Microbispora sp. ZYX-F-249: one gene and its partner. The protein of the gene in region 2 interacts with the protein of the main gene of each other region in a pairwise test. Links are inferred from orthologs where the notes say so. Each region holds a gene or a part of one and is shown on either strand. Other genes may lie near its edges. The genes, in order: AAH991_RS39035 and hemL.

Region 1 (9,574 bases), on a different replicon or contig from region 2:
GCTCGGCCTCGTCACCGCCGACAAGCCCGCCGCGCCCTGCCTGGCCTCGCGGGTCAGCTACGGCGATCCGGTCACCCCGGAGGTCCTGCGCAGGATCGAGACCGCCGAGGCCGCGCTGCGCGACCTCGGCTTCCCGGTGTGCCGGGTGCGCGCCCACGCCGGCGGCACACTCGCCCGGATCGAGGTGCCGCAGGCCGAGATCCCGCGCGCGTGTGACCTGCGCGAGCGCGTCGACGCCGCGGTCCGCGGCGCCGGCTTCACGTTCTGCTCGCTGGACCTGTCCGGTTTCGCGTCCGGGCGCCTCAACGCGCTGCTGCCGCTGCTCCCCTCGTAACCCGCCGCCGCTCCCCTCAGTACCGCCTCCTGACCGGCCGGACGTCGGGATCTGCGCGGATGCCGGTGGCCCGGGCCCGTACGAAGCCCGGGCCGCCGCAACCCGTCAGTCCTGCGATTTGCCGCCGGTGAGGCGGGAGATCGCGAGCGCGGTGAGGATGATCGCCCCGTTGAGCGCCTGGATCCACTGCGCGGGGACGCCCGCGAGAGTCAGGACGTTCTGGATCATGTACAGCAGCAGGATGCCGGTGAACGCGCCGAACACGGTGCCCTTGCCGCCGTTGAGGCTGACCCCGCCGATGACCGCGGCCGCGAACACCGTGAAGATCGCGCCGTCGCCCTGCGCGGCGGCGACGGAGGCGAGCCGGCCCGTCAGCAGGAGGCCGCCGATCGCGGCCAGCAGGCTGGCGGAGATCAGCGTGATCCACAGGACCCGGTCGGTGCGGATGCCGGCCGCCTTGGCGGCGTCGACGTTGCCGCCGATCGCGTAGAGCGCCCGGCCGAACCGGGTGAAGCCCATCACCACGATGCCGCCCGCGAACAGCAGCAGGCAGATCCAGATCGACGCCGGCACGCCGAGCCACATCGTGGAGCCGAAGTAGGTCATCGAGTCGGGGAGGTTGAAGAAGGTCTGCCCGCCGGAGATACCGGTGAGCAGGCCGCGCAGCACGATGAGCATGCCGAGGGTGACGATGAAGCCGTTGAGCCCGAAGCGGACGATGAACAGCGAGTTCACCACTCCGACCAGCACCCCCACCGCGAGGGTGATGGGAATCCCCCAAGCGCCGGGCAGCAGCCCGAGCCCGGCCCCCGTTCCGCTGGCGACCGTCAGCCAGGCGGCGACGCCGGGCGCCAGCCCGAAGGTCGACTCCAGCGACAGGTCCATCCTGCCCGCGATCAGCACGAGCGTCTGCGCCAGGACGAGGAGCGAGATCTCCGACATCGTCTGCAGGATGTTGATCAGGTTGTCGCTCTGCAGGAAGATCGGGTTGACGATCTGCCCGACGATCGCGATCACGATGACCGCGGGCACCAGCGCGAAGTCCCGCAGCCGCGCCAGGGGGATCGCCGGGCGCCGCCGTCCCGGCTCCTCCGGGGGCGGGCTCGGCGGATGTCCCGCCGTGGTGTGTGCGGCGGTGGTCTCAGGCATCGAGGTCGACTCCTTCCATGGCGGCCACCATCTCGTGGTCGTGCCAGCCGGCGGCCAGTTCCGCGACGACGCGGCCGTGGAACATCACCAGCACCCGGTTGCACAGGCGCAGGTCGTCCAGTTCATCGGAGGCGATCACGACGCCGGTCCCGCTGTCGGCGATCTCCTCCACCTTTCCGAGCAGGAACTCCTTCGACCGGACGTCGACCCCCGCCGTCGGCGTGATCAGCACGAGCAGCCGGGGATCGTTCGCCAGGGCCCGGGCCATGACGACCTTCTGCTGGTTGCCGCCGGACAGCCCGGAGACGGGGAGCTCCGGGCCGGGTGTCTTGATCGCAAGGTTTTCGATCATGTCGCGGGCCAGCGCGTCCCTGCGGCGGCCGCTGACGAAGCCCGCCTGACCGAGCCGCTCGGGCACGGTCATCGTGGCGTTGTCCGCGATCGACATCAGGGGGACGAGCCCCTGCTGGTGGCGGTCCCGGGGCACGAAGCCCACCCCGGCGGCCAGCGACTCCGGCACGCTCCCGGGGCGGGGGCGGCTCCCGGCGACCTCCAGGGTTCCCTCCCGGGGCGCACGCAGCCCGACGAAGGTCTCGGCGAGCTCGGTCTTCCCGCTGCCGCCCAGGCCCGCCAGCCCCACGATCTCGCCGGCCCGGACCTGGATGTCGACGTCCCGGTAGACGTCGCCGTCCGACAGGCCCCGTACGTCGAGGACCACCGGGGCCTGCGCCGCGACCGGCGGGCGGACGGCGTGCTCCCGCAGGCCCGCCGCCTCACCGGTCATCGCCGCCACCAGCTCGCCCTGCGGCAGCTCCGCCACCGGCGCGGTGAGGATGTGCCGGGCGTCCCGGTAGACGGTGACCGTGTCGCAGATCTCGTAGATCTCCTGCAGGTGGTGGCTGATGAACAGGAAGGTGATTCCCTGCTCGCGCATCGCCCGCATCCGGTCGAACAGACGGGCGATCGCCGCGCCGTCGAGCTGGGCGGTGGGCTCGTCGAGGATGATGAACCGCGCGCCGAACGACAGCGCCCGGGCGATCTCCACGAACTGCCGCTGCTCCACTCCGAGCTCCCCGGCCGGCCGGCGGACGTCGACGTCCACCGACCAGGCCTCCAGCAGCTCGGCCGCCTTGCGCCACAGGCCCTTCCAGCCGACCAGCCCGAACCGGTTGCGGTCGTGCCGGTTCAGGTAGAGGTTCTCCGCCACGGTCAGCTCAGGGATGATCGTGGACTTCTGGTAGACGCAGGCGACCCGCTCCCGCCAGGCGTCGCGGTCCGCGAGCCGCGGGGCGGGGGCCCCGGCGAAGCGGACCTCGCCGTCGTCGGGCGCCTGCAGTCCCGTCAGGATGGAGACCAGGGTCGACTTGCCCGCGCCGTTGCGGCCGACGAGGGCGTGCGTCTCCCCCGGATTGATCGTGATGTGCGCCCGGTCGAGCGCCACCGTCTCGCCGTATCTCTTGGTGATGCGCTCCGCCTCGGCGACGGGCGCGCCCGTGCGGGTCCGCCCGTCGTCACGGGCGGGTGGAGGGCTCGCGGGCCCTCCCGCGAACTCTTCCATGGCCACGCCCTCTCAGCTCAGGTTGTTGCCCCACAGCGACTTGTCATCGTGCTTCACGCTGGGGATCCCGCCGTAGGTGCCGCCGTCGGCGGTGACGAGCGGCGCGGACAGCTGGTCCTCCAGCAGGCCGGGCCGCACCTCGATGATGGTGCTGTCGTGATCGGTCTTGCCCGGCTGGAAGGTCTTGCCCTCGATCGCGGCCTTCGCGTACGACAGCGCCCACTTGGCGTACAGGTCCGCCGGCTGGGAGACGGTGGCGTCGATGTTCCCGGCGGCGATGTCCTTGAGCTCCTGCGGGATACCGTCGTTAGAGACCACGAAGACGTGCTTGGGGTCGTCCGGCGGCACCAGCAGGTCGCGCTGCTTCAGCACCTGCAGCGTGCCCGCGAGGGCGAAGCTCGACTGCATGTAGACGCCCTTGACGTCCGGGTTCGCGGTCAGGACCGTGGAGAGCTTCTGCGAGGCCACGGCGCCGTCCCAGTTCGTCGCCTCGCCGAACACCTTGATGCCGGGGTAGTTCTGCTTCATGCAGTCGTTGAACGCCTCGGTGCGGTCCCGGCCGTTGATCGAGGCCAGGTCGCCCTCCAGCATGACCACCTTGCCCTTGCCCTGAAGCTTCTCGCCCAGGAAGCGGCAGGCCTTCTCGCCGTACGCGCGGTTGTCGGCGCGGACGACCATGAAGGCGTTCCCCGTGTCGGGCCGCGTGTCCACCAGCACGGCGGGGATCTTCTTGTTCTCGAGCTGCTGCAGTGTGGGGGCCACGGCGGCGGTGTCCTGCGGCGCCATGACCACGGCCTTCACGCCCTGCCCGACCAGGGTCTGCACGTTGGAGGTGAGCTTCGCGATGTCGTTCTGGGAGTTGGTGGTCTTGGTGTCCGCGCCCAGCTCGCCGGCGGACTTCGGCACGTAGCTGATGTAGGAGTTCCAGAAGTCGGTGTCCGAACGCGGGTAGTCCACGCCGATGACCGGCTTCGCCGCGGCGTCGCCGCCGGAGCCGCCGCTTCCGCTGCTCCCGTTGTTCCCGCCGCAGGCCACGGCGAGGCACCCCGATAAGGTCAAGGCCGCGGCGAGCGCGAACCGTCTGCGTACCATCGTTTCTCCTTTTGAAGCACCACGGGTGCCGCCGCTGACCGCGCCGCGCTCGGACAGGACCGGAGCGCGACGCGCGGGCTCCGGCGAGTTCGCCCGAAGCGAGCTCATCACCGACAGGACATGGGATGTCTTTCTATGACCAAACCCCGGTCAGTGTCCAGACCCTAGGGAAGAATCACGAAAATCCCTCGCACTCGTGCACGAAGGGTCCGACGAATCGGGTGCGTCCACGGTCGGGAGGAAGGCCGATACATCGCATGTCCAGCCCTCCGGACAACGGGGCGCGTGCGGATTTGCGGCCCGGAGGGACCAGAATCCTCCTATGTCGTTGTCCGAGCAGGCGATCGAACGCATCAGGCAGCTCATCAAGGACGGAACCCTCCCCCCGGGCGCCCGGCTGCCCCCGGAACAGGAACTCGCCGCCGAACTGGGCCTGTCCCGCAACCTCCTCAGGGAGGCCGTCCGCTCCCTCGTCACCACCCGCGTACTCGAAGTACGCAGAGGCGACGGCACCTACGTCACCAGCCTCACCCCCGATCTGCTCCTCGAAGGCGTCGGCCTCGCCGTCGAGATGATGCGCGGCGACGACCTCCTGGAAATCACCGAAGTCCGGCGCCTGTTCGAACCCATCGCCACCGGACTGGCCGCCACCCGCATCACCCCCGCCCAACTCGCCCAAGTCGAACGCCACCTCAACGCCATGATCGACGCTCGAGACGACGTCGAAGCCCTCACGCACCACGACGACGCCTTCCACCGCGCCGTGTTCGACGCCACCGGCAACAAATCACTGTCGGCCCTGCTCGGCGGCATCGCCGGCCGGACCCTCCGCTCCCGCGTCTGGCGCGGCCTCGCCGAAGCCAACGCCGCCGACCGCACCATCACCGAACACGCCGCCATCTACCGCGCCCTCGCCCACCGCGACGCCCCACTCGCGCACGCCGCCGCCCTCATCCACGTCGGCACCACCGAGACCTGGCTGCGCGAAAACCTCGGTCACTCCCTCAGCGAGACTCCCGCGGTTCCCTGACCCTCGGTCGTGGCTGGGGCATGAAACGTACAGACCCCTCACGAGACGGCACCGACAGCACAGACATGGGTTGTCTGCGCGCCCACGTCCGCGATCCGGCGAGAAGCCTGGACAGATCGCCGACGTTGACTTACAAACATCCCATGTCCACGTGGTGAAAGTCGTCGTGCGCGGCGGCACAGCCGCGAGGTGCACGTCCCCGGCATGCGGGACGTCCACCCCACGCACGGCCGGCGAGGTCCACCGGCCGGTCGGGAACGCCCCCAGCAGAGCTCCCCCCGCTCCAGAGAGGTTCCCCACATGTCCTCGTCATCGTCGTTCCGGTTCAGCCGCAGGCAGCTGCTCATCGCGACGGGCCTCGGCACCGCCGCCGGCATGCTCAAGGTGAACCCGGCCTGGGCCACCGCCGGGCCGCAGAGCTACAGCCCGAACTGGTCGTCGGTCGACCAGCACCCGCCGGCCGCCGAGTGGTTCCAGGACGCCAAATTCGGCGTCTACTTCCACTGGGGCGTGTTCAGCGTCCCGGCGTTCGCCAACGAGTGGTACCCGCGCAACATGTACAACAACGGGTCGAACGAGAACAACCACCACAAGAGCGTCTACGGCGACCCGTCAGCGTGGCCGTACCACAACTTCATCAACGGCGCCCGGGACAAAGCCGGCAACTGGGTGCAGTTCGCACCGAAGCTGAAGTCCGCCGGAGGCAACTTCGACCCCAACGAGTGGGCGCAACTGTTCGCCGACGCCGGCGCGAGATTCGCCGGCCCGGTGGCCGAGCACCACGACGGCTACTCCATGTGGAACAGCAGGGTCAACGAGTGGAACTCCGTCGCCACCGGGCCCAGGCTCGACCTGCTGCGCCTGCACGCCGACGCCATCCGGGCCAAAGGCCTGAAGCTGCTGGTGGCGATGCACCACGCCTACAACTTCACCGGCTTCTACCAGTGGGCGCCGTCCCAGTCCTCCACCTCGCTCAAGAAGCTGTACGGCCAGCTCGGCTTCGCCGACGAACAGCAGCTGTGGTACGACAAGCTCAAAGAGGTCATCGACGGCTACCAGCCCGACATCATCTGGCAGGACTTCAACCTCAGCCGTCTCGACGAGTCCCGGCGGCTGGCCTTCCTCGCGTACTACTACAACCAGGCGGTCGCCTGGAACAAGGACGTCGTCGCGACGTACAAGGACGGGTTCAACACCCGGGGCGAGGTCTTCGACTACGAGCGCGGCGGACCCGCCGCCGTCCAGACCCCCTACTGGCTCACCGACGACAGCATCTCCAGCTCCAGCTGGTGCTACACCAACGGCATCGGCTACTACTCCCTCAACGCCATGCTGCACTCCCTCATCGACCGGGTCAGCAAGAACGGCACCATGCTGCTGAACATCGCCCCGATGGCCGACGGCACCATCCCCTCCGGGCAGCGGTCGATCCTGCTGGGCATCGGCGACTACCTCAAGCGCTTCGGCGAGTCCGTCTACTCGACCCGCGCCTGGACCGTCTACGGAGAGGGGCCGACGCAGATGGGCGGCGGCTCCTTCACCACACCACGGGCGGGGACCAACACCGACATCCGCTTCACCCGCAGCAAGGACAACACGGTCCTGTACGCCACCGTCCTGGGCTGGCCCGGCGCCACACTGCACATCACGACCCTGGGCGCCAACCGGATCAACCTGAGCAACCTCGCCTCGGTGCAGCTGCTCGGCTCCGCCGCGGGTCAGTACGTCACCCTGCCCGGCCGCACCCAGGACGGCTCCGGCCTGCACGTCTCGATGCCCTCGTCCACCGCCCCGTTCAGCGCACCGGCGTACGTGGTCAAACTGACCTTCAACGGCCAGATCCCCACTCTCGGCGGCGGCTCCACCCCCACCGGCTACGTGCGGATCACCAACGTCACCACCGGCCTCGTGCTCGACAGCGGCGGCAACGTCGCCTCCGGCTCGAACCTCAAGCAGTGGAACTGGGACGGCAGCACCAACCTCCAATGGCAGCTCGTCGCTCTGGGAAGCGGCTGGTACCGCATCGTCAACCGCACCAACGGCATGGTCGCCGACAGCTGGGGCGACACCACCAGCGGCGCCCTGTGCAAGCAGGCGCCCTGGAACGGCGGCGACAACCAGCAATGGAAACTCACCGACATGGGCAACGGCCGCTACCAGATCGTCAACCGCGGCACCGGCACCTGCCTCGACAGCGGCGGCACCACCACCGCCGGCTCCAACGTCAAGCTGTGGGCACCCGGCTCCAGCACCAACCTCCAATGGACCATCACCGCGGTCTGACCCATCCCGCCGCACGCGCCCCGCGCTCCCGCGCGGAGGGCGTGCGGCGTCTCAGCGGTCCCCTGCCCGGCGCGGGCCGCCGTCGCCGGGCAGGCGGTTCAGGGACTCCTCGACCCCGATGAGATGGTTGGCCATCCGGATACGCGCCCGCTCGGGATCGCGTGCCGCCAGCGCCGTCCAGATCGCCACGTGCTCGTCGTGGGTGCGCCGGTCGGCGTCCTCCTCGTGAAGGCTGCGCCACAGCCGCCCGTGGACGGTGCGCCTGGCGAACGCCTCGATCAGGCCGACCAGGACCGGGTTGTCGGAGTGGGCCGCGATGATGCGGTGAAAGGCGATGTCGATCTCGATGAGGCGCTCGTGGTCGTGGGGCGCCTGGCCGACCATGCGGGCCGCTTCGTCCAGCAGTTCCCTCGCCTGGCCGAGCGCCTCGTCGGTGATCCTGGTGGCGGCGATCCGCGCCGCTTCGCACTCGATCAGACGCCTGACGGCGTACACGTGCCGTGGGTCGCCCTGGCCGTGGAGGTCGACGACGAAGCCCATCGGAGCCAGCAGCTGCGTCGCGTCGAGACTCGTGACGTAGGTCCCGTCACCCTGCCGGGTGCTGACGATCCCGAGGATCGACAGGGCCGACACTCCCTCGCGCAACGCGCCGCGCGAGACGCCCAGCGACTCGGCGAGGTCCTTCTCGACGGGCAGGCGGTCGCCGGGCCGGAGCACTCCGTCGAGGATCATCCGCTTGATGTTGTCTACTACGTCCTCTGTGCGTGACATGGCAGTGGGTTCCCTCGGTCCCGGCCGGAGCCTCATGCGGGGGGCGTCTTCCCGAGGCTCCGATCGTATTCCGCTCGGCCGGCCGCCCCGGGTGCCGGCGGACTCCGCCACGGCGGGCGGCGCCACCAAACCAAAGGTTAGATGTTTCCGGCCGCAAGCGGCGGTAGATGCCCATTTTTGGACTGTTTGATAACGGCCGTTGACGCATACATCAAATCTTTGTAGCTTTGCGGTCACTCCCCCCACACAGAGCCTCGTTGAGCCGCCGGCCCCCTCGCACCCCCCTCGTCTCGTCGTTCGCGAGCTCGTCGTCCATGCGCGGGTGCCGGTTGTCCGCAAGGCCGCGATGCGCTTGGAGAAGCGAGATGCCAGACCTGTCGCGCAGGCAATTGATGAAGATCGGTACGGTCGGAGCAGGGGCTCTGATGCTGCCCATGCAGTGGACGGCGGTCGCCCGGGCCGGATCGGTGGCACCCGCGGAGGTACGCGCGGCCAATGACCTGGCGCTCTGGTACGACAGAGGCGCCGGCACGGACTGGCTGCGCGCCCTCCCCATCGGCAACGGGCGCCTCGGCGCCATGGTGTTCGGCAACGTCGACACCGAGCGGCTCCAGCTCAACGAGGACACGGTCTGGGGCGGCGGGCCGTACGACCAGAGCAATCCCAAGGGCCTGGCGGCGCTGCCGGAGATCCGGCGCCTGGTCTTCGAGGACAAATGGGCCGAGGCCCAGACCCTGATCGACCAGAACATGCTGGGCAAGCCCGCGGGCCAGCTCGCCTACCAGACCGTCGGCAACATCAGGCTGACCTTCCCCGGCACCAGCGGGTTCTCCGAATACAACCGCCAGCTGGACCTCACCACCGCCACCACGTCCGTCACCTATCTCCTGAACGGCGTGCGGTACAGGCGCGAGGTGTTCGCGAGCGCGCCCGACCAGGTCATCGTCATCCGGCTGACCGCCGACAAGCCCGGCTCGATCACATTCGGCGCGACGTTCGACAGTCCCCAGCGCACGACGCTCACCAGCCCGGACGGCACGACGGTGGCGCTCGACGGCGTCTCGGGCAACTTCGAGGGCATCACCGGCCAGGTCAAGTTCCTCGCGCTGGCCAAGGCCGTCGCCGAGGGCGGCACCGTCACCAGTTCCGGCGGAACGCTCCAGGTGTCGGCCGCCGACAGCGTGACGCTGCTCATCTCCATCGGCTCCAGCTACGTGAGCTACAAGGACGTCAGCGGCGACTACCAGGGCATCGCGCGGCGGCACCTCGACGCCGCGCAGGGCAAGACCTACGACGACCTGCGCTCCAGGCACGTCGCCGACTACCAGGCGCTGTTCGGGCGCACGACGCTCGACCT
Region 2 (9,519 bases):
CTCCAGGGTGAGGCCGCCGCCGAGCGCCTCGCTGTGCGGCAAGCGCAGGAGGTTGCGCGGCGCGGCGGGCGGGCGGCGCCGGATCTCCTTGACGTGCGCCAGCGCGCGCGGGAACACGCATCCGGCCAGCGAGACGAACAGCAGCAGGTAGATCGCGGCGAACCAGGGCGAGCTGAAGACGTCGAACAGCCAGAACCGGTCGAGCCACTTCGCCTGGGTGGGGTTGTCCTTGAAGTACTGCGCGACCCTGGCCGGGTCGACCCCCCGCTGCGGGTAGATGGAGCCGGGCACCGAGCCGAGCGCGAACAGGAACAGCAGGATCAGCGCCGTGCGCATCGAGGTGAGCGTGCGCCAGGCCCAGCGCAGCCAGCCGACCGGTCCCAGGCCGACCGGCTTGGTCCGCTCCTGCTCCTGCGTCTCCTGCCGGGCCGCGGGCTCGTCCCGTACGGCGGACGCGAGGTCGTCGGGGGCGCTCATCAGATCACCGGCCTGAAGCCGCCGACCCAGACCTGCAGGTGGACGATGATCTGCGACCACTGCCCGGTCACGAGCAGCAGGCCGACGGCCACGAGCATGCCGCCGCCGACCTTGGTGATCAGCGGGGTGTGGCGGCGCACCGCCTTGAACGTGTGCAGCGCCTTGCGGTAGGCCAGCCCCGCCACCACGAACGGCAGCCCGAGGCCCAGCGCGTACGCGAAGGCGAGGGCGGCGCCGCGCAGCGCGCTGCCCTGGTCCACCGAGAGCGTCATCACCACCGCCAGCGTCGGGCCGATGCACGGCGTCCAGCCGAGGCCGAAGACGACCCCGAGCAGCGGCGCCGTCGCTATGCCGGCCGCCGGCAGCCGGTGGATGCGCACGTCACGCTGGAGTCCGGGGATCACGCCCACGAAGGCCAGCCCGAGGACGATCGTCACCACCCCGAGGACCCTGGTGATCACGTCGGCGTTGCCGTGCAGCGCCGCGCCGAGGCCGCCGAACAGCGCGCCTCCGAGCACGAACACGACCGCGAACCCGAGCACGAAGAGCGCGCTGCCGAGCACCATCCGGCCGCGCTTCGGGTCGCCGCTCATGCCCGTGACGTACGACAGGTAGCCGGGGACCAGCGGCAGCACGCAGGGCGAGACGAACGACACGAGCCCGGCGACCACGGCGATCGGCGCGGCCAGCAGCAGCGATCCGGTCGCGACGGTGCTGCCGAGGTCACTCATCGGTCACCTTGGTGACGGCCGAGAGCAGGTCGTCGTACTTGACCGCGCCGAGCGCGCGGGCGGCGATGCGGCCCTGGGCGTCGATGATCAGCGTGGAGGGGATGGCGGCGGGCGGCACCGTGCCCTGGAACTGCAGCAGCACCTTGCCGCTCTGGTCGTAGATGCTCGGGTAGCCGGGCTCGACCGAGCGGTCGTACGCCTGGGCGGAGGCCTTGAGATCCTTGAAGTTGACCCCGAGGAACTCCACGCCCTTGGACTTCGTGGTCGCCGCGATGTCCTTGAGCACCGGCGCCTCGGCGCGGCAGGGCGCGCACCAGGAGGCCCAGAAGTTCAGCACGTGGACCTTGCCCGCGGTCAGCGTGGCGGAGCCGCCGTCGAGGGTCTGCCCCTCGACCACGGGAGCCTTGTGGCGCTGGGCGGCGGCGAAGAACTCGACGCGGCCGTCCCCCGCGACGAAACGCGTGTCACCGGAGCGGGGCTGGGCCGCCTGGCCGCCCGCGCAGCCGGCGAGGGCCGTCGCGGCCGCGGCCGCGGCGGCGAACGCGGTCAGACGCTTGACGGTCACGCGCGTGGCGGACGGACGCATGGCGGACACGGGAGGAGATTCTCCTTGTACTACAACCGGTAGAGCTGTAAGCCTACCGACCGATGCGGGTGCCCCGTTCGCCGGGTCATGCGCCGGGAACGGATCGCGGGCCGGGCGTCTCCTCGTCCTCCGGACCCGCCCGCAGGACCTCCGGGAGCGCCTCGCCGGCCTTGTCGAACAGCGCGGCCTCGCCCTGCGGCTGCGCACCGGACGCCCGGAGCAGTGCCCCGGCGGGTTCGCTGTAGCCGACGCTGATGAGCCGGTCGCCCTCGAAGGTCAGGCTGGTGAGGCTGGCGAGCGCGCACTGGCGGCGGCGCGGGTCGTGCCACAGCCGCCTGCCCTCGGCGGCCAGCCGGATGATCCAGATGGGCAGCTGGTGGCTGACCAGCAGCGCCTCGTGGCCGCGCGCCGCCGCCCGGGCGTCGTCCACGACGGCCTTCATCCGTGCCACGACATCCCGGTACGGCTCTCCCCAGGACGGCCGGAACGGGTTCCTGAAGTGGCGGTAGGACCGCGGATCGCGGAAGACGTTGTCGGTGCCGGCCATCCGCAGGCCCTCGAAGACGTTGCCCGCCTCGATCAGCCGCTCGTCGGTGGCCACCTCCAGGCCGAGCGCCTTGGCGGACGGCGCCGCGGTCTCCTGGGCGCGCTCCATGGGCGAGCTCCACACCGTGACGATGTCCCTGCCCTCGACGGCCTTGGCGACCACCTCGGCCATCCGCAGGCCGGTCTCGGACAGGTGGTAGCCCGGCAGCCTGCCGTACAGGACCCCGCGTGGATTGTGAACCTCACCGTGCCGGAGCAGGTGAACGATGGTCATCTCTGTCATGACCTGGACAGCCTACCCGCCGGGCAGCTCGGAGCACGCGGAGCGCAGCGCGTCGACGGCGGCGCGGATCGCGGGACGGCGGGCGGCGTCGGTCCGCCAGACCGCGTAGATCCGCCGCACCGGCGGCGGCTGGACGGCCAGGACGGCGACGCCCTCGGGCAGCGGTCCCCGGCCCAGCCGGGGGATCAGCGCGCAGCCGTGGCCCTCGGCGACCAGCGCGAGCTGAGTGGGGTATTCGTCGGCCATGCAGACGATCCGCGGTTCCCGCTCCTCCGAGCGCAGCAGGAACACCAGGAAGTCGTGACACACAGTGCCGGGGGTCGAGCTGATCCAGCTGTCGCCCGCGAGGTCGCTCAGCCGCACCCGGTCGGCGCTCACCAGGGGATGGTCGGCCGGCACGACGACGTCGGCCACGTCGTCGAGCAGCGTCGTACGCGACAGCCCCTCGGGCAGCGCCATCGGCCGATTGAGCCAGTCCTGCAGGACGGCGAGGTCGAGGTCGCCGCGCACCAGCTCGCGGGTCTGCCGCTCCGGCTCCCTCTCGTAGACGAGCAGGTCGAGATCGGGGTGCTGCCTCTTGAGCGCGGTCAGGGCGCGCGGCACGATGCCCCGGGCCGCGGTGGGGAAGGCGGCCATGTTCAGCTTGCCGACCACCTCCCCGCGCAGCGCCTCGAAGTCGGCCTCCGCCGTCTCGACGAGCGCGAGGATGCGCTCGGCGTGCTCGGCGAGCAGCCCGGCGGCGTCGGTCAGCTTCACCCCGCGCCCGTTGCGCTCGATCAGCACGGCGCCGGTCTCCCGTTCGAGCTTGGCGAGCTGCTGGGAGATCGCCGAGGGGGTGACCATCAGCGCCTCGGCCGCGGCGCCCACGGAACCGTAGACCGCGACGGCGTGCAGGGCCTTCAACCGGTTGAGGTCCAACATGTAGCCAGTCTAAACCGTTCTCCTTAGAAAAACTTGTTTGCGCTCAACTGTTTAGCGATGCGACGATATGACCATGCGAATTTTCAACCGCCTCTTCACGAAGCCCTCCCGTTCCGAGCAGACCTCCTACCTGGAGACCCTGGCGCGGCAGGCGCGGCAGACCCGCGACCGCCGCCCCTCCTCACGCTGATCCCCTGCTCCATGCGCCCCCGCCACCTGGCTCTCGCCGTCGCGCTCGCCGCCGTCTGGGGCTTCAACTTCGTCGTCATGCAGACGGGCCTGAAGCACTATCCGCCGCTGACGTACGCCGCCCTCCGGTTCCTGCTGGCCGCCTTCCCCGCCGTGCTGGTCGCCGGAGGGCCACGCGTGCCCTGGCGGTGGGTGCTGGCCACCGGCGCGTCGCTCGGCGTGGCCCAGTACGGCCTGCTGCTGCTCGGCATGCGCGCCGGCATGCCCGCCGGGCTGACCTCTCTGGTCCTCCAGGTGCAGGCGGTCTTCACCGCGCTGTTCGCGACCGCGCTGCTGGGCGAGCGGCTCGGGCGGCGCCGGATCGCCGGGACGGCGGTGGCCTTCGGCGGCCTGGGCCTGATCGCGGCCGACGTGGTCGCGAGGTCGGGGGCGATCCCCTTCGGCGCGTTCCTGCTGTGCGTCGGCGCGGCGGCCGGGTGGGGGCTCGGCAACGTCGCCACCCGCAGGGCCGCACCACCCGACTCCCTGCGCTTCATGGTCTGGGTGAGCGCGGTCTCGGCGCCGCCCCTGCTGGCGCTGGCCCTGGCGACCGAGGGGGCGTCCTCGCTGGGGTCGTTCACGGCCGAGGGCGTGGGCGCCGTGGTCTACACCGCGTTCCTGTCCACCTTGGGCGGCTTCGCCGTCTGGGGGTGGCTGCTGGCCCGCTACGACGCCTCGGTCGTCGCGCCGTACAGCCTGCTCGTGCCGGTCTTCGGCATCGCCGCCGCCGCCCTGTTCACCGGCGAGCCGATCTCCCTCCTCACGGTCGCCGCGGGCGCCCTCATCCTCGCCGGCCTCCTCTACGCCGGCTCCCGCCCCCGTACGGCCCCCGCGAGACCCCTCGCCCCCGCCTCCCGCTGATCCTCGCCCTCGCAAGCCAATCGGGAGACAATGGGGAAGGGTCACGAGATTGAGTGGAACGGCTACCGTGAGTGACGAGGATGACACTAAAGTGCACGACGTGAGCAGCGCACTCGAGTACTGGCCGGCGCCGCCTCCCTGGGGGTGGGCCGCAGACGACCTCGATCATCTGCCCTATGAGGGCCCGAACGGCGAGCCCGACTTCTTCAAACACGTCGAACTGATCGATGGAGCACTCGTCTTCATGTCCCCCCAGCGGCGGTTCCACGAGCGGCTCATCCGCGGCCTGACAGAACGACTCGACGCGGAGGCCCCCACGCATCTGTCAGCCGTTCAGCAGATGGACGTCAAGCTGGGGGAACGGACGCGGCCGTGCCCGGATCTGATGGTCATCGACGCCGAGGCGGCGGCGGACAACGCGCGCACTTTTTACGAGGCGCGAGAGGTCCATCTCGTGATCGAGATCGTCTCCCCCGAGTCCGTGGAGCGTGATCGCAAACTCAAGCCGCTGCGGTACGCCGAGGCGGGCATCCCGCACTTCTGGCGGGTGGAGGAGACCGACGGGCGTCCCGTCGCCTACGTGTACGAACGGGATCCCGCCACGGGCGCGTACGCACTGACGGGGATCCACCACGGGCACCTCGCGGTGCAGGTGCCCTTCCCCGTCGAGGTGGATCTCGATCAACTGGTGAAGTGAGGCCCGAAAAGCGGCGACCCTCGGGAGGCTCAGCCGCTTTCCGTGTGATCCGCGCGTAGCAGCTCGAGGAAGGCCGTGGCCGCCGGGGACGACCGATCGCCCCAGATCAGGTGCTCCACCCGCGTCGGAGCGTCGCGAAGGCGGATCACCCGCAGGTCGGGAAAGCGCGGCGCGTACGCGGCCGGCAGCATGCCCACGCCGAGGCCCTGACGCACCAGGTCGACCATGAACTCGGCGGACGACACCTCGAAGGGCACCTCACGCCGCACCCCCGCCGCCGCGAAGGCCTCGTCCGACTGCGCCCGCCCCGCATGGCCGGTGCGGAAGTCGACGAACGGCTCGTCGGCCAGGCTCCGCAGGTCGGCCTCGCCCTCTGTCAGGTGGTGATCGGCCGCGACCACGGCGACCAGCTCGCCGCCGCCGAGGCGGCGGCTGCGCACGCCCTTGGGCTCCGCGCGGGGCGGCAGGCCGAGGAACGCGACGTCGACGCCGCCCTGCCTGACGCGGTCGGCCAGTTCTCCGCTGCCCGCCGAGGTGAGCGTGATCCGCACGCGCGGATGGCGCAGGCAGTAGTCCCTCAGGACGACCGGCAGGTCGACGGCCGTCACGGTGGGAACGGCGCCGACGGCGAGCCGCCCGCGGATCTCCCCGCCGGCCACCGCCACCTCGGCCCGCGCGCGGTCCGCGGCCTCCAGGCACTCCCTGGCCGCGGGCAGGAACGCCTCACCCGCCGGTGTCAGGCGTACGCGGCGGCTGGTGCGCTCGAACAACCGCGCTCCCAGTTCCCGCTCCAGAGCGGCGATCTGGTGGCTGAGCGCCGACTGCACCACCCGGCAGTGCTCGGCCGCCCGGGTGAAGTTGCTGGTCTCCGCGACCGCGACGACATACCTCAGCTGCTGCAGCTCCACCTATCGATCGTATTCATCGATCGATAATGATGACAACTATGTGTTGGACTCATAGGTCGGTGCTCGCGCACCCTTGAGCCCATGACCGAAACGAGAACGGCCGCCCCCGGCGGACGTACGCACACGGCCGTGAGGTCCTGGCTCGGCGTCGCGGCGATCACCGCCAGCCTGTTCGTCTTCCTCACGACCGAGCTGATGCCCGTGGGCCTGCTCACTCCGATGAGCACGAGCCTGGACATCTCGGTGGGCGTCGCCGGGCTGATGGTCACCCTGTACGGCGTCTCGGCCGGGCTCGGCGTGCCCTTCATCGTGGCGTGGACCAGGCGCGTCGACCGGCGCGTCCTGCTGTCCACGCTGCTGGCGACGCTGACCCTGGGCAACGTGATCACCTCCGTCTCGCCGAGCTATCCGCTGATCCTGACGACCCGGCTCGTCATGGGATTCGCGAGCGGGGTGTTCTGGGCCATCGGCGTGAGCATGGCGATGCGTCTTGTGGCGGAACGCCACGCGAGCCGGGCGGCCGCCATCGTGATGTCCGGCATCTCGGTCGCCGCGGTCGTGGGCATGCCGCTGGGAACGGTTCTGGAGAGCCTCGACGGCTGGCGGACCACGTTCCTCATCTGGGCCGGGCTCAGCGCGCTGGTGTTCGTCGCGGTCGTCGCCGTCGTCCCGTCCCTGCCGTCGACGAACGCCGTCTCGGTGCGTGAGGTCTTCGGGCTCCCGCTGCGGAACGCGCGGCTGCGTCTGGTGCTGGTCGCCGTCGTGCTCTTCGTGCTCGGCCACTTCGGCGCGTACACGTTCGTGCGCCCCTACCTGGAGCAGAGCGCGTCTGCCACGCCCTTGTTCGTCACGCTGGTGCTGATGCTCTACGGCGCCGGGGGCGCGGCCGGGAACTTCGCCGCCGGCTTCGCGGTGAGCAGGAATCCGCGGGGCGGCTTCATCGCCGGCTGCGCCGGGCTCGTGGTGTCCTTGCTGCTGCTGCTCACGATCGGGCACGGGCCGGGCGGCTCGATCGTCACGCTGGTCGTCTGGGGAGTCTCCTTCGGCGTCGTCCAGCTCTCCCAGATCACCATGACCCAGGCCGCCGCGCCCGGCACCTTCGAGGCCGCGATGTCGCTCAACACCATGGCCTACAACACGTCCATCGCGCTCGGGGCGCTGTTCGGCGGGCTGTTCGTCGACCACCTGGGCGTCACGAGCGTCGTCTGGTACGGCCTGGCGCTGACGGCGGCTTCGCTGCTCCTCGTGCTCGGCACCCGCCCGAAGCCGGCGCGCGCCGGGCACGAGGGTGGAGCGACTCAGACGCCGGCGGCCTGAGCGGCGGCCTTGGCGGCCAGGGGCAGGGCCTCGGCCACCTGCGTGAGCGCCGCGTCGTCGTGGGCGGCCGACAGGAACCACGCCTCGTACGCCGACGGCGGCAGATAGACGCCCTGGTCGAGCATGCTGTGGAAGAACGCGCGGTACGCGTCGGCGTTCTGGGTGCGCGCCGAGTCGAAGTCGGTGACCGGGGTGTCGGTGAAGAAGATGGAGAAGAGGTTCCCGGCCCGCTGGAGGCGGTGCGGGACCCCGGAGGCGGCCAGCGCGTCGGAGGCGGCCCGGCCGATGACCAGGGCGGACGCGTCGATCCGGTCGTAGGTGTCGTCGTCGCAGGCGCGCAGCGTGGCCAGCCCGGCCGCGCAGGCGAGCGGGTTGCCCGACAGCGTGCCGGCCTGGTAGACGGGCCCCTCGGGGGCGAGGGCGGCCATGACCTCCGCCCGGCCGCCGAACGCGGCGGCGGGCAGCCCGCCGCCCATGACCTTGCCGAACGTCATGAGGTCGGCCTCGACGGGGTCGATGCCGTACCAGCCGGAGGCGGACACGCGGAACCCGGTCAGCACCTCGTCGATGATCAGCAGCGCGCCGTGCTCGGTGCACAGCTCGCGCAGGCGCCGGTTGAAACCGTCGGCGGGCGGCACCACGCCCATGTTGGCCGGGCACGCCTCGGTGATCACGCAGGCGATCTCGAAGCTGCGGAACGCCTCCTCGACCGCCTCCACCGAGTTGTACGGCAGGACGATCGTGTCGGCGGCCGCGGCGCCGGTGACGCCGGGGGTGTCGGGCAGGCCGAACGTGACGACCCCGGACCCGGCCGAGGCCAGCAGCGCGTCCACGTGCCCGTGGTAGCAGCCGGCGAACTTCACGACCTTCGCCCGCCCGGTGAACCCGCGGGCCAGCCGTACGGCGGACATGGTGGCCTCGGTGCCGGAGCTGACCAGGCGGACCTTCTCGACGGGGGCCACCCGGGAGACGATCTCCTCGGCGAGCAGGACCTCTCCCTCGGTCGCGGTGCCGAACGAGAAGCCGCGCGCGACGGCCTCCTCCAGCGCCTCCACGACGGCGGGGTGGCGGTGGCCGAGGATCATCGGGCCCCAGGAGCACACCAGGTCGACGTAGCGGTTGCCGTCCACGTCGGTGATGTACGGGCCCTCGCCGGAGGCCATGAATCGGGGCGTGCCGCCCACGGCGCCGAAGGCGCGCACCGGCGAGTTGACGCCGCCGGGAACGATCCGGCAGGCGCGGTCGAACAGGTCCTCGGAGGTCTGCGTGCGAGTCACGCCCTCCAGATTACGGGCCCGCCCACGCGGCTCCCGTACCGGGAACTACTCGCAGAAGTCGGCGAGCAGGTCGAGCACGCGCAGCGGGTCGGGCAGGGGACGGCCGTCGGGAGGCCTGATCCAGCTCACGACCCCGCCCAAGGGGGTGGTGGACGGCGGCGCGAGCACGTAGCTGTCCCGGCAGTGCCAGCGCAGCCCCGGCGTGCTGTCGATCGTCTCGGGTCCCGCGTCCAGGCTGCAGGACCACCACTCGTCCTCGTCCTCGGGCGCCCCACGCGTCGCCACGAAAAAAAGCACCCGGTCGCCGTTCTCGGCGACCGGGCCCGTGTCGAAGCCTGCGGCGTCCATGGCGGCCAGGGCGGGACGGCCCGCCGCGGCCGGTACGTCGAACACGTCGAACACCCTGCCGGTGGGCAGGATCACGTTCGCGTCCGGATCCTGCTTCCACCACCGCGTGAGCAGCGCGGTGTCCGTCGTGGCCTGCATCTGCCACGCGGGCGACAGCGGGTGCATCCCGGGGTCGGGACAGCCGACCCGGTCACAGGAGCACGCCCTGCCCCCCTCGCTCAGCGGATGCGCGCCCATACAGCTCGCCCAGCCCAGTTGCGCGTACTCGAGCACCGACGTCATCTTGCGCGGCGCGTGATGCGCACGCCGTTTCGCACGTCGGGCCAGCGGTACCCCCAC

Evidence for each region.
Region 1: the proteins of hemL (region 2) and AAH991_RS39035 interact in binary tests that used the Escherichia coli proteins (3 or more experiments, as listed by UniProt). The link is inferred for Microbispora sp. ZYX-F-249 from one-to-one orthologs.

What each region holds. Positions count from the first base shown.
Region 1 is NZ_JBDJAW010000079.1:1,043-10,616, reverse strand. What follows is about bases 6,358-9,247. They hold AAH991_RS39035 (FadR/GntR family transcriptional regulator), read right to left. Parts: upstream 8,218-9,247; coding sequence 7,498-8,217; downstream 6,358-7,497. Other genes in these bases: AAH991_RS39040 (alpha-L-fucosidase), read left to right, coding at 6,358-7,446. Outside these bases: ATP-dependent sacrificial sulfur transferase LarE, read left to right, coding at 1-334; AAH991_RS39060 (ABC transporter permease), read right to left, coding at 440-1,483; AAH991_RS39055 (sugar ABC transporter ATP-binding protein), read right to left, coding at 1,476-3,041; AAH991_RS39050 (sugar ABC transporter substrate-binding protein), read right to left, coding at 3,054-4,133; AAH991_RS39045 (FadR/GntR family transcriptional regulator), read left to right, coding at 4,456-5,163; more of AAH991_RS39040, read left to right, coding at 5,464-6,357. UniProt on the Escherichia coli protein: Transcriptional activator of the glcDEFGB operon which is associated with glycolate utilization, and encodes malate synthase G and the genes needed for glycolate oxidase activity. Also negatively regulates the transcription of its own gene.
Region 2 is NZ_JBDJAW010000004.1:276,416-285,934, forward strand. The notes cover bases 6,685-9,519. They hold hemL (glutamate-1-semialdehyde 2,1-aminomutase), read right to left. Parts: upstream 8,833-9,519; coding sequence 7,537-8,832; downstream 6,685-7,536. Other genes in these bases: AAH991_RS07790 (MFS transporter), read left to right, coding at 6,685-7,555; AAH991_RS07800 (bifunctional DNA primase/polymerase), read right to left, coding at 8,878-9,519. Outside these bases: cytochrome c biogenesis protein ResB, read right to left, coding at 1-477; AAH991_RS07755 (cytochrome c biogenesis CcdA family protein), read right to left, coding at 477-1,208; AAH991_RS07760 (TlpA family protein disulfide reductase), read right to left, coding at 1,201-1,794; AAH991_RS07770 (LysR family transcriptional regulator), read right to left, coding at 2,636-3,544; AAH991_RS07775 (EamA family transporter), read left to right, coding at 3,746-4,633; AAH991_RS07780 (Uma2 family endonuclease), read left to right, coding at 4,734-5,330; AAH991_RS07785 (LysR family transcriptional regulator), read right to left, coding at 5,360-6,238; more of AAH991_RS07790, read left to right, coding at 6,320-6,684. UniProt on the Escherichia coli protein: Aminomutase that catalyzes the transfer of the amine group on carbon 2 of glutamate 1-semialdehyde to the adjacent carbon 1 to form 5-aminolevulinate.